Regions from separate parts of the Paraburkholderia sp. MPAMCS5 genome, predicted to be linked through region 1. Evidence: riboswitches for the same ligand, from Rfam matches in the RefSeq annotation. Region 1 holds a riboswitch; the other holds the start of a gene.
What was found. Region 1 has a riboswitch for glycine ahead of gcvT (glycine cleavage system aminomethyltransferase GcvT). Riboswitches for the same ligand answer to the same signal wherever they lie in the genome.
Positions count from the first base shown of each region.

Region 1 (4,863 bases):
AGGAAGATCAATTGAAGGCCGGTCTGCGTCCGGGCGACGAAGGCTTCGCCGCCGGCAATGCCGCGGGCGTGCTGCGCGTGCTGGAAGGCGGCCAGGAAGTGGAGCGCGAATTGCCGACTCGCAATGGCGACTACGCGAGCTTCTACATCGCCCTCGCCGATGCCATTCAGCAAGGGGCGAAGTTCCCGGTGAGTCCGCAAGACGCAGTCGACGTGATGACGATCATCGAGCTAGCCGCCCGCAGCTCGGACGAAGGCAGGCGCCTGCCGTTCGAGCGGCTTCGCTGAGCAGCCTCGCCGAGCGGCTGCACTGAGCGGCTTTGCCGGCGCAAGGCGACGCACTGCGCGCCGGCAAAACTGACAAACAGGAAAGCAACATAACGTTACAAATCCGTCGGCCTGCCAGGTCAGCGTTCACGAGCCGTGATCCGTTGCTACGCCTGTAGCACCACACAACGACAATGACCTCACGGAGAGTCCATGCCACATATCATCCGCGCGCTCACCGCATGCGCCTTGCTCAGCTCGCTCGCCGCCTGTGTGACGGCGCCGCCGCCCGCGCCGCGCCCCAATCCGCAGCAGATCGCCGACAGGCGCCTGCATCAGGTCGACGGCCGCATCGACAATCTCGGGCGCCGCATCGACAATCGCGTGAATCAGGGCTATTACGCGCCTCCGCAAGGCGGTGAACTGCATCATCGGCTGGAGGTGGTCCGGCGCGAGGCGCACGACATGGCCGCGCAACACGGCGGCGGTTTGTCGGCCGACGAACAGCGCGTGCTGAACGAGGAACTCGACAGCACCGCCCACGCGATCGGCGAGTAAGCGCGGGCAACGGCGAATGACCGCGACCGAAGGCGACTGAAGCCGACCAAGGGCAACTGAGGGCAACTCGGGGGCAACTGAGGCCAACTACGCACGAGTCCGGACGACCCTGCCCTTTAATTGACAAGCCTTCGGGCCTCGCGTACATTCGCCGCACGCGTCGGGAGAGCGCGCTGGCCGCTGGATTTTGCAGGCCGCGCCGCCGAAGGGGCACACCCACAAACTCTCAGGCAAAAGGACCGACCGCGTCGAAAAACCGGCGTCAATGCAACATCAAGACGCCGTTTTTCGCACTCTGGAGAGAGGCAGTAGCCGGTTGCATCGTCAACGCATGCAGACCTTGGCAGGCTGCCCACCGAAGGGGCGCGCGTTTCGCCGTGACGGAGCAACATCGCCACGGCAGCGCAATCTCTCAGGTATCGAGGACAGAGGGGCCATGCAGCACCACGCTCGCAGCCACACGGCAGCGAGGCGCGGCGCCGCATGGCCTTTTTTGTTACGCGAGACGCCCGAGGCCCCATGACCGAACTCAAACACACTCCGCTCAACGCCACGCATCGCGCGCTCAATGCCCGCATGGTCGACTTCGGCGGCTGGGATATGCCCGTCAACTACGGCTCGCAAATCGACGAACATCGCGCCGTGCGCACCGACGCCGGTATGTTCGACGTGTCCCACATGTGCGTCGTCGATTTCACCGGCGAACGCGTGCGCGCCTTCTTCGAATACGCGCTGGCGAATAACGTCGGCAAGCTGCAAACGCCCGGCCGCGCGCTGTACTCGTGCCTGCTGAATCCCAATGGCGGCGTGATCGACGACCTGATCGTCTATTACTTCGGCGAAGATCACTTCCGCGTGGTCGTGAACGCGGGCACCGCCGACAAAGACATCGCGTGGTTCAAGCAACTGAACGAAGGCGGCTTCGGCCTGACCATCACGCCGCGCCGCGATTTCGCGATCGTCGCGGTGCAAGGTCCGAACGCCCGCGAGAAAGTCTGGCAAACCGTGCCCGCCACCCGCGCCGCCACCGAAGCGCTCAAGCCGTTCAATGCGGCGCGCGTCGAAGGCACGCCGTTCGGTGAATTGACCGTGGCCCGCACCGGCTATACCGGCGAAGACGGCTTCGAGATCATCGTGCCGGCGGATCACGTCACGGCATTGTGGAACGCGCTGCAGGCGCAAGGCGTGCGCCCCGCCGGTCTCGGCGCGCGCGACACGCTGCGTCTCGAAGCCGGCATGAATCTGTACGGCCAGGACATGGACGACACCATCTCGCCGCTCGACGCCGGCCTCGCCTGGACTGTCGATCTCGAATCGCCGCGCGAATTCGTGGGCAAGAGCCAGTTGGAAGTGGACGGCTCGCGCGCGGCGTTCGTCGGTCTCATCTTGCTGAAGGAAAACGGCAAGGCGGCCGGCGTGCTGCGCGCCCATCAGAAAGTCCTCACGCCGCACGGCGAAGGCGAAATCACCAGCGGCACTTTTTCCCCGACGATGCAGGAATCGATCGCCTTCGCGCGCGTGCCGAAGGGCGTGCAACCGGGCGACACTGTTCACGTTCAGATTCGTGACAAATCCGTCCCTGCAAGCGTGGTAAAACTGCCGTTCGTGCGCAACGGCAAAGTGCTCGCGGCGGGCTGAGCCCCCGCAAGCAACTCGCGCGCGCGTCCATTTTTAACTCGATACCGAATCACACCGCATAGGAGCATCCGATGAGCATCCCGGCCGATCTGAAATACACCGAATCGCACGAATGGGTCCGCACCGAGGCAGACGGCACGCTGACGGTCGGCATTACCGACCACGCGCAGGAAGCGCTCGGCGACATCGTCTTCTTCGAAGTCCAGGAACTGGGCAAGACCGTCACCGCCGGCGACACCGTCGCCGTGATCGAATCGGTGAAAGCCGCTTCGGATATTTACGCGCCGGTCTCGGGCGAAGTGATCGAAGCGAATCCGGCCGTGTCCGATTCGCCGGAGTCGGTCAACAGCGCGCCGTACGACAACTGGCTCTTCAAGATCAAGCCGACCGCCGATGCAGCGCTCGACCGCCTGATCGACGCCGATGCCTACACGAAATCGATCGGCGCCTGATTCACCTCTCGTCTAACCGTCAGGTGCGGCGCGCCCTTCGCATAAGGATCGCCGCACTGCCAGGAACACCATGAAGCTCGAACACCCGGATCGTCTGATGAACCGCACTCCTCTCTCGCTCGCCGCGCTCGAAGTGCACGACGCCTTCGCTGAACGGCACATCGGCCCGGACTCGGCCGACCAGCACGCCATGCTCGAAGCCCTCGGCTTCGCGTCGCGCGCCGCACTGATCGACGCCGTGATTCCGAAGACGATCCGCCGCACCGAGCCGCTGCCGCTCGGCCCGTTCGCCCAGCCGAAGAGCGAGGCCGAAGCGCTCGCCGCGTTGCGCGAACTCGCGGACAAGAATCAGGTGTTCCGCTCGTACATCGGACAGGGCTATTACAACGCCCATACGCCGACGGTGATTCTGCGTAACGTGCTGGAAAATCCGGCGTGGTACACCGCGTACACGCCGTATCAGCCGGAAATCTCGCAAGGCCGTCTGGAAGCGCTGCTCAATTTCCAGCAGATGATTGTCGACCTGACCGGTCTCGCGATCTCGAACGCGTCACTGCTCGACGAAGCCACTGCGGCGGCTGAAGCCATGACGCTGCTGCAACGCGTGGGCAAGCCGAAGTCGAACGTGTTCTTCGTCGCCGACGACGTGTTGCCGCAAACCATCGAAGTGATCAAAACGCGCGCCACGCCGGTCGGCATCGAAGTGAAAGTCGGCCCAGCCGCCGAAGCCGCGAACGCGAATGCATTCGGCGTGCTGCTGCAATATCCGGGCGTGAACGGCGACGTGCGCGACTACCGCGCGCTGACCGAAGCCATCCACGCCGCGGGCGGCCACGTGGTGGTCGCCGCCGACCTGCTCGCGCTCACAATGCTCACGCCGCCCGGCGAATGGGGCGCGGACGTGGCCGTCGGCAATACGCAGCGCTTTGGCGTGCCGGTCGGCTTCGGCGGCCCGCATGCCGCGTATCTCGCGGTGCGCGACGAATTCAAGCGCCAGATGCCGGGGCGCCTCGTCGGCGTGACCGTCGACGCGCAAGGCAATCCCGCGCTGCGTCTCGCGCTGCAAACGCGCGAGCAACACATTCGCCGCGAAAAGGCGACCTCGAACGTATGTACCGCGCAAGCGCTGCTCGCGATCATGGCCAGCATGTACGCCGTGTATCACGGCCCGCGCGGGCTGAAAACCATCGCGCTGCGCGTGAACCGCATCGCCTCGCTGCTCGCCGCCGGCGCGAAGCAATTGGGCTACACGCTCGTCAATGACACGTTCTTCGACACCCTCACGTTCGACACCGGCGCGCGCACGCAAGCGCTGCTCGACGCGGCCACCGCGAAGCGCATCAACCTGCGCCGCGTGAGCGCCACGCAAGTGGGCGTATCGATCGACGAAACCACCACGCGCCACGATCTCGCCGATCTGCTCGCCGTGTTCGCGCAAGCCGCCTTCACGGGCGACGTGCCGCAAGTCGACGCGCTCGACGAACAGCTCGCCGCATCGAACACGGCCTCGGTGCCCGCCTCGCTGGAGCGCACGAGCGAGTACCTCACGCACCACGTGTTCAACCGTCATCATTCGGAAACGGAAATGCTGCGCTACTTGCGCAGCCTGTCGGACAAGGACCTCGCGCTCGACCGCTCGATGATCCCGCTCGGCTCGTGCACGATGAAGCTGAACGCGACCTCGGAAATGCTGCCGGTCACGTGGCCGGAATTCGGTCAGATCCATCCGTTCGCGCCGGCTGAGCAAACCGTCGGCTACCGCGAAATGATCGATCAGCTCGAAGCGATGCTGGTCGCCGCAACCGGTTATGCCGCCGTTTCGCTGCAACCGAACGCGGGCTCGCAAGGCGAATACGCGGGCCTGCTGATCATCCACGCTTATCACGCGTCGCGCGGCGAAGCGCATCGCAATGTCTGCCTGATTCCGGCTTCGGCGCACGGCACGAACC
Region 1 covers NZ_JAYXBK010000007.1:127,015-131,877, reverse strand. The annotation lists gene VOM14_RS17860 (oxidoreductase) at 1-287, shown strand, start outside; gene VOM14_RS17855 (hypothetical protein) at 480-824, shown strand; glycine riboswitch at 976-1,076, shown strand; glycine riboswitch at 1,110-1,263, shown strand; gene gcvT (glycine cleavage system aminomethyltransferase GcvT) at 1,344-2,462, shown strand; gene gcvH (glycine cleavage system protein GcvH) at 2,534-2,914, shown strand; gene gcvP (aminomethyl-transferring glycine dehydrogenase) at 2,985-4,863, shown strand, end outside.

Region 2 (4,863 bases), on a different contig from region 1:
CGAAACTGCGCGGCGTCGGCGATCATGCGAAGGAGTGGTTGCGCGGACAGATCATCGAGCATCTGGCCTATGCGCATGCCGAGGGCATCGACAAGGAAGAAATCCGCAACTGGACCTGGAAAAGCTGAGTGAGGCCGGTCATGAGTACACAGGGCGCTACTTCGCCGCCAACCATTCTCGTGCTGAACAGCGGATCGTCGTCGCTGAAGTTCGGGCTCTTCACGCACGCCGCCGCCGACGAAGCGCTGCTGCTCGAAGGCAGCGCGCAAGGCATCGGCCGCAGCGACGGCAGCTTGCGCATCGCCTCGCCGGATGGCCGCGTGCTCGTGCAGCAGGAACACGTGCTGCAATCGCAAACGGATGCGTTGCAGAAGCTCTGCGCGATCCTCGCGCAGCAGCATCATGCGCAGCCGGCGGCGGTGGGTCATCGCGTGGTGCACGGCGGTCCGCATTTGCGCGCGCATCGGCGCTTGACGCCTGACGTGCGCCGCCGCTTGCAGGAGGCCGTGCATTTTGCGCCTTTGCATATTCCGCCGGCGCTCGCCTTGATCGACGAAGCGCAGAAGATTTTTGGCGGCGCACAGCACTTCGCCTGCTTCGATACCGCGTTTCATGCCACGCTGCCGCCGCGCGCGGCGCAGCTCGCTTTGCCTCGGCGTTATGCGGACGCGGGCGTGATTCGCTACGGATTTCACGGGCTGTCCTACGAATCGCTCGTCACGCAGCTCGGTGCGAATCTGCCGCCGCGCGCGGTGTTTGCGCATCTTGGCAATGGTTCGAGCGTATGCGCCTTGCGCGATGGGCGCTCCGTCGATACGTCGATGGGCATGACGCCCACCGGCGGCGTGCCGATGGGCACTCGCAGCGGCGACCTGGACCCCGGCGTGCTGCTGTATCTGATGCGCGTCGAAGGGCTCGATGCCGACGCGCTCGAAACGCTCCTGAACCGGCATAGCGGCCTTGCCGGTTACGCCGATGGCGAGAGCGACATGCAGGTGCTCGAACAACGCGCGGCGGCGGGCGACGCGAATGCATCGCTCGCACTCGACGCGTTCGCAACCGCCGTGCGCAAAACCATTGGTGCGTATGCGGCTTTACTGGGCGGTATCGATCTGCTGGTTTTTACGGGCGGAATAGGTGAACACAGCGCGGAGATTCGCCAACGCATCTGCGAAGGGCTGTCGTTTCTGGGGCTTGTGGAAGGCGATGCGGAAGGCGATGCAGCGGGCAACGTGAGGGCGCTGCATACGGAAGAAGAGAAGCAGATCGCGAGGCATTGCCGCGCCTTATTGCAGTGTGACGACGTGCAGTGCGACGACGCCTGACATTGAATTGGCTGAAGCTCTGAGGTTCAAGCCCGCCTGACAACCAGCCGATCGCACACACCGGCCACGCCAAAGAGCCGCGTCACATCTTCCAGCACCGCCATTTTTTGTTCATCGCGTTGAAGCTCGCCGCAAAGCGTCAGGCGGCCGTCGCGTACTTCGACCGTGACCGTGTGGATGGGAACCGCCGTGTCCCACGCGAGGCGCCGCGCCGCTTCATGGGCGATTTGCGCGTCGGAGAGACGCGCGGTGTGCTGCTTCGGATAGAGCGAGTGAGCCATGGCGTTGCCACTGGAAAGACGCGGATTCCACCACACTAGCAGATGCCGCGTCCCCGCGCCGGACGTTACTGCATCGCGCCCGCCAGCGCCTGTGCGGTGGCGGCGGAAAGTGTCCAGCCAAGGTGTCCATGCCCGGTGTTATAAAACACGCCGTGGCGTTTTCCGCGGCCGACCTTCGGCAGCATGCTCGGCAGCATCGGCCGCAAGCCCGCCCACGGAATCACGCGCGCGGTCGACACCTCGGGGAAATGCCGGCGCGTCCAATCGACGAGCGGAGCAATCCGGTCCGAACGGATGTCGCGGTTAAAGCCGTTGATTTCTGCCGTGCCCGCCACCCGAAAACGCTCGGCGCCAAGGCGGCTCGTCACGATCTTCGCGCTGTCGTCGAGCAAACTGACCCACGGCGCGCGTTGCCGGCTGGTTTCGTCGTCGAGACACACGGTGATCGAATAGCCTTTCACCGGATACACGTTCACGTGATCGCCGAGCATGGCCGCAAAATCCCGGCTCTTCACACCGGCGCACACGACGATCCGCTCGAATGCAAACTGTTGCGCGTCGCGTTCGAGGTTGACTGTCACCGTGAAGCGTCCTTCGGCCGGCTGCTCGATCGACGTGATGTCCGCGTCGTAATGAAACTGCACGCCGTGGCGCACGCATGCATTGGCGAGACCGCGCGTGAACTTGTGGATGTCGCCGGTCGAATCGGATGGCGTGAAAAAGCCGCCGTAAAACTCGCCCTGCAACGTAGGCTCGATGCGCTGCAATTCATCCGACGTCACCGCGCTGCGATCGAGTCCGCCTTCACGCAGCAGGACGTTGACCTTGCTCGCCGCGTCGAACTCCTTGCGCGTTTTGTAGACGTGCAGAATGCCGCGCCGTTCCAGATCGAAGTCGATGCCTTCGCGATCCGCAAGCGAGAACAGATGCTCGCGCGCGGCGAGCGCAAGCCGCACCGTTTCGACGGTATTCGCACGATAGTGCGGAATTTGCCGCAGAAACTCGCCCATCCACGAATACTTGTGCCACGTAGGCAAAGGGTTGAGCAGCAGGGGCGCGTCGCGCGTGAGCATCCAGCGCAGGCCTTTGAGAACGGTGGCCGCGCTGTTCCAGACTTCGGCGTTGCTTGCGGAAAGCTGGCCGCCGTTGGCGAACGAGGTTTCCATTGCGGCGTAGCGATGCCGCTCGAACACCGTGACATGGTGGCCGCGTTGCGCGAGGGCGTGAGCAGTCGTGACGCCGGTAATGCCGGCGCCGATAATGGCGATTCGTGACATGACATGGTCCAGAGTAGTTGAGCATCACCGGGTTCGATTTCATGCGAAACCGGTGCCGATGCCCCATCTGTCCATGTACCTGAGAGTTTCTTTCCGCGCTAAGGCGCGGTGCACGCCGTATGCGGGAATCCCCTTCGGTGGGCGCGCGCGGCGCCGCTCTCCAGATGTTCCTGCTGCGCGGTCCTTTTGCCTGAGAGTTTCCGGGGCGGTTGCTCCGTCGGCGTCGCCGAACATCAGGCGATCTCTCCCGCGCTGCTTTGCAGAACGCCACGACGATACCGGGCAAAAATTTTTCCGGCAAGTGTTTTTGCACGCGAGCCGTGCCGCGCGATGCGCGCCATCGAGGCGATGCATACTCCGCGAAGGCCCGGCCCGTTTATCATAGTGGCCACCATTACGCCGCTAGATCACATGAACTCCACTCCCGACGCTTCGTCCCGTCCTTCGATTCGTGCATTGACCCTGCTTGAAGGGCGTGTGCTTGGCGTGCTCGTCGAAAAGCAGCACACCGTGCCCGACAGTTATCCGCTTTCGCTGAATGCGTTGACCTTGGGCTGCAACCAGAAGACCGGCCGTTCGCCTGTCATGAACGCAACGGAGGCCGAAGTGCTGACCGCCGTCGACGGTTTGAAACGGCTCAGCCTCGTGCTGGAAGGCAGCAGCAGCCGCGTGCCGCGCTTCGAGCACAACCTGAATCGCGTGCTCGGTTTGCCGAGCCAGTCCGCTGCGTTGCTGACCACCTTGCTGCTGCGCGGCCCGCAGACGGCCGCCGAATTGCGCTTGAACAGCGCGCGTCTGCATGGTTTTGCCGATATTTCCTCGGTCGAGGCCTTTCTCGATGAGCTGGTGGCGAACGACCCGCCGCGCGTCGTCAAGCTGCCGCGCACGCCTGGCGAGCGCGAGCATCGGTGGATGCATTTGCTGTGCGGCGAAGTGAGCGTGAGCGAGTTTGCGCAGTCGGCGGCCGGCGACGACGAAGCGGTGCCGCTGTCCGCGTTCGAAGCCGTGAAGGCCGAGCAAAAACGTCTCGCCGACGAACTCAGCCGGCTTCAGGCGGTGGTGAGGCGCATGGCGGCCGAACTTGGCATCGACGCAAACGATCTGGATGCCTGAAGCGCGCGGCTTACGCTTCGCCGCCGCGCTGCGGGTGGTTGGATAACGCGCGCTGCGTGCGGTAAAAGTTGCGCGGCGGCACGTTCGGCGAGTCTTCCGCCAGACGGTCGAGTTCGTCGCGGATCGCGGTGAGATAGTGGCCGTCGCGCGCGTCGGCGTCGCCTGCGAAAACCGATTCGAGCCGCCGCCGCACTGCGCCATAGCGCGCGCCCGCGGCGCGATGTTTTTCCGCGCGCTCGGCATAGCGCAGATGCGTGTGCAGCGCCGAAGATACCGCGGCGATCACGCTCACGAGACCGACGAGAATCCTGATTTCGAACGAGACGGCATTCGAGTTCAACGAGGCGAACACCGCGGTGCCTACAAACGCGGTCAACACCGTGACCAGCCAGCCGATCTGGCGTTCTCGCGCGGACAGCAGGTCGGCCATGTCGTAATGACTCATCTGGGATTCACGCGCGCGCCTGATCCATTTCAGCAAAAGCTGCTGTTCGTCGACGGGCGGCTCGTAGGCGGGCAGATTCTTCATGGGGCTCGTCAGGGTTGCGTGCACGCGCGCCACGCGCGTGCAGTGACGCTACTGTGCCACATGAAAGCGCGGCTTCGCACGCGCGGCCTTTGTCGTGCGACCTTTGTCGTGCGACCGATACTTCCGTCGATGGCACGCGCAAGCGACGCTGACGCGTTGCGTCGAATAAGCGGGGCTCGCGCGCTGGCCGATCATGCGCTGCGCGAGCGAATTGTCGAGCGGACCCGATTCGCCTGGGATACCGAAGGTTCCCGTTTTCGCCTGCGTGAAGCTTATCGCATCCCGCCTATCGCATCCCGCAGCGCAGCGCGGCTGATGCCCGCGAGATTCGCGACGTG
Region 2 covers NZ_JAYXBK010000004.1:504,024-508,886, forward strand. The annotation lists gene VOM14_RS12560 (phosphoketolase family protein) at 1-128, shown strand, start outside; gene VOM14_RS12565 (acetate/propionate family kinase) at 141-1,325, shown strand; gene VOM14_RS12570 (BON domain-containing protein) at 1,352-1,606, opposite strand; gene VOM14_RS12575 (D-amino acid dehydrogenase) at 1,672-2,883, opposite strand; glycine riboswitch at 3,052-3,143, opposite strand; gene VOM14_RS12580 (YceH family protein) at 3,295-3,996, shown strand; gene VOM14_RS12585 (SLATT domain-containing protein) at 4,007-4,525, opposite strand.
Region 2: linked by a shared signal. The riboswitch ahead of VOM14_RS12575 (D-amino acid dehydrogenase) and the one ahead of gcvT (glycine cleavage system aminomethyltransferase GcvT) in region 1 are both predicted to bind glycine.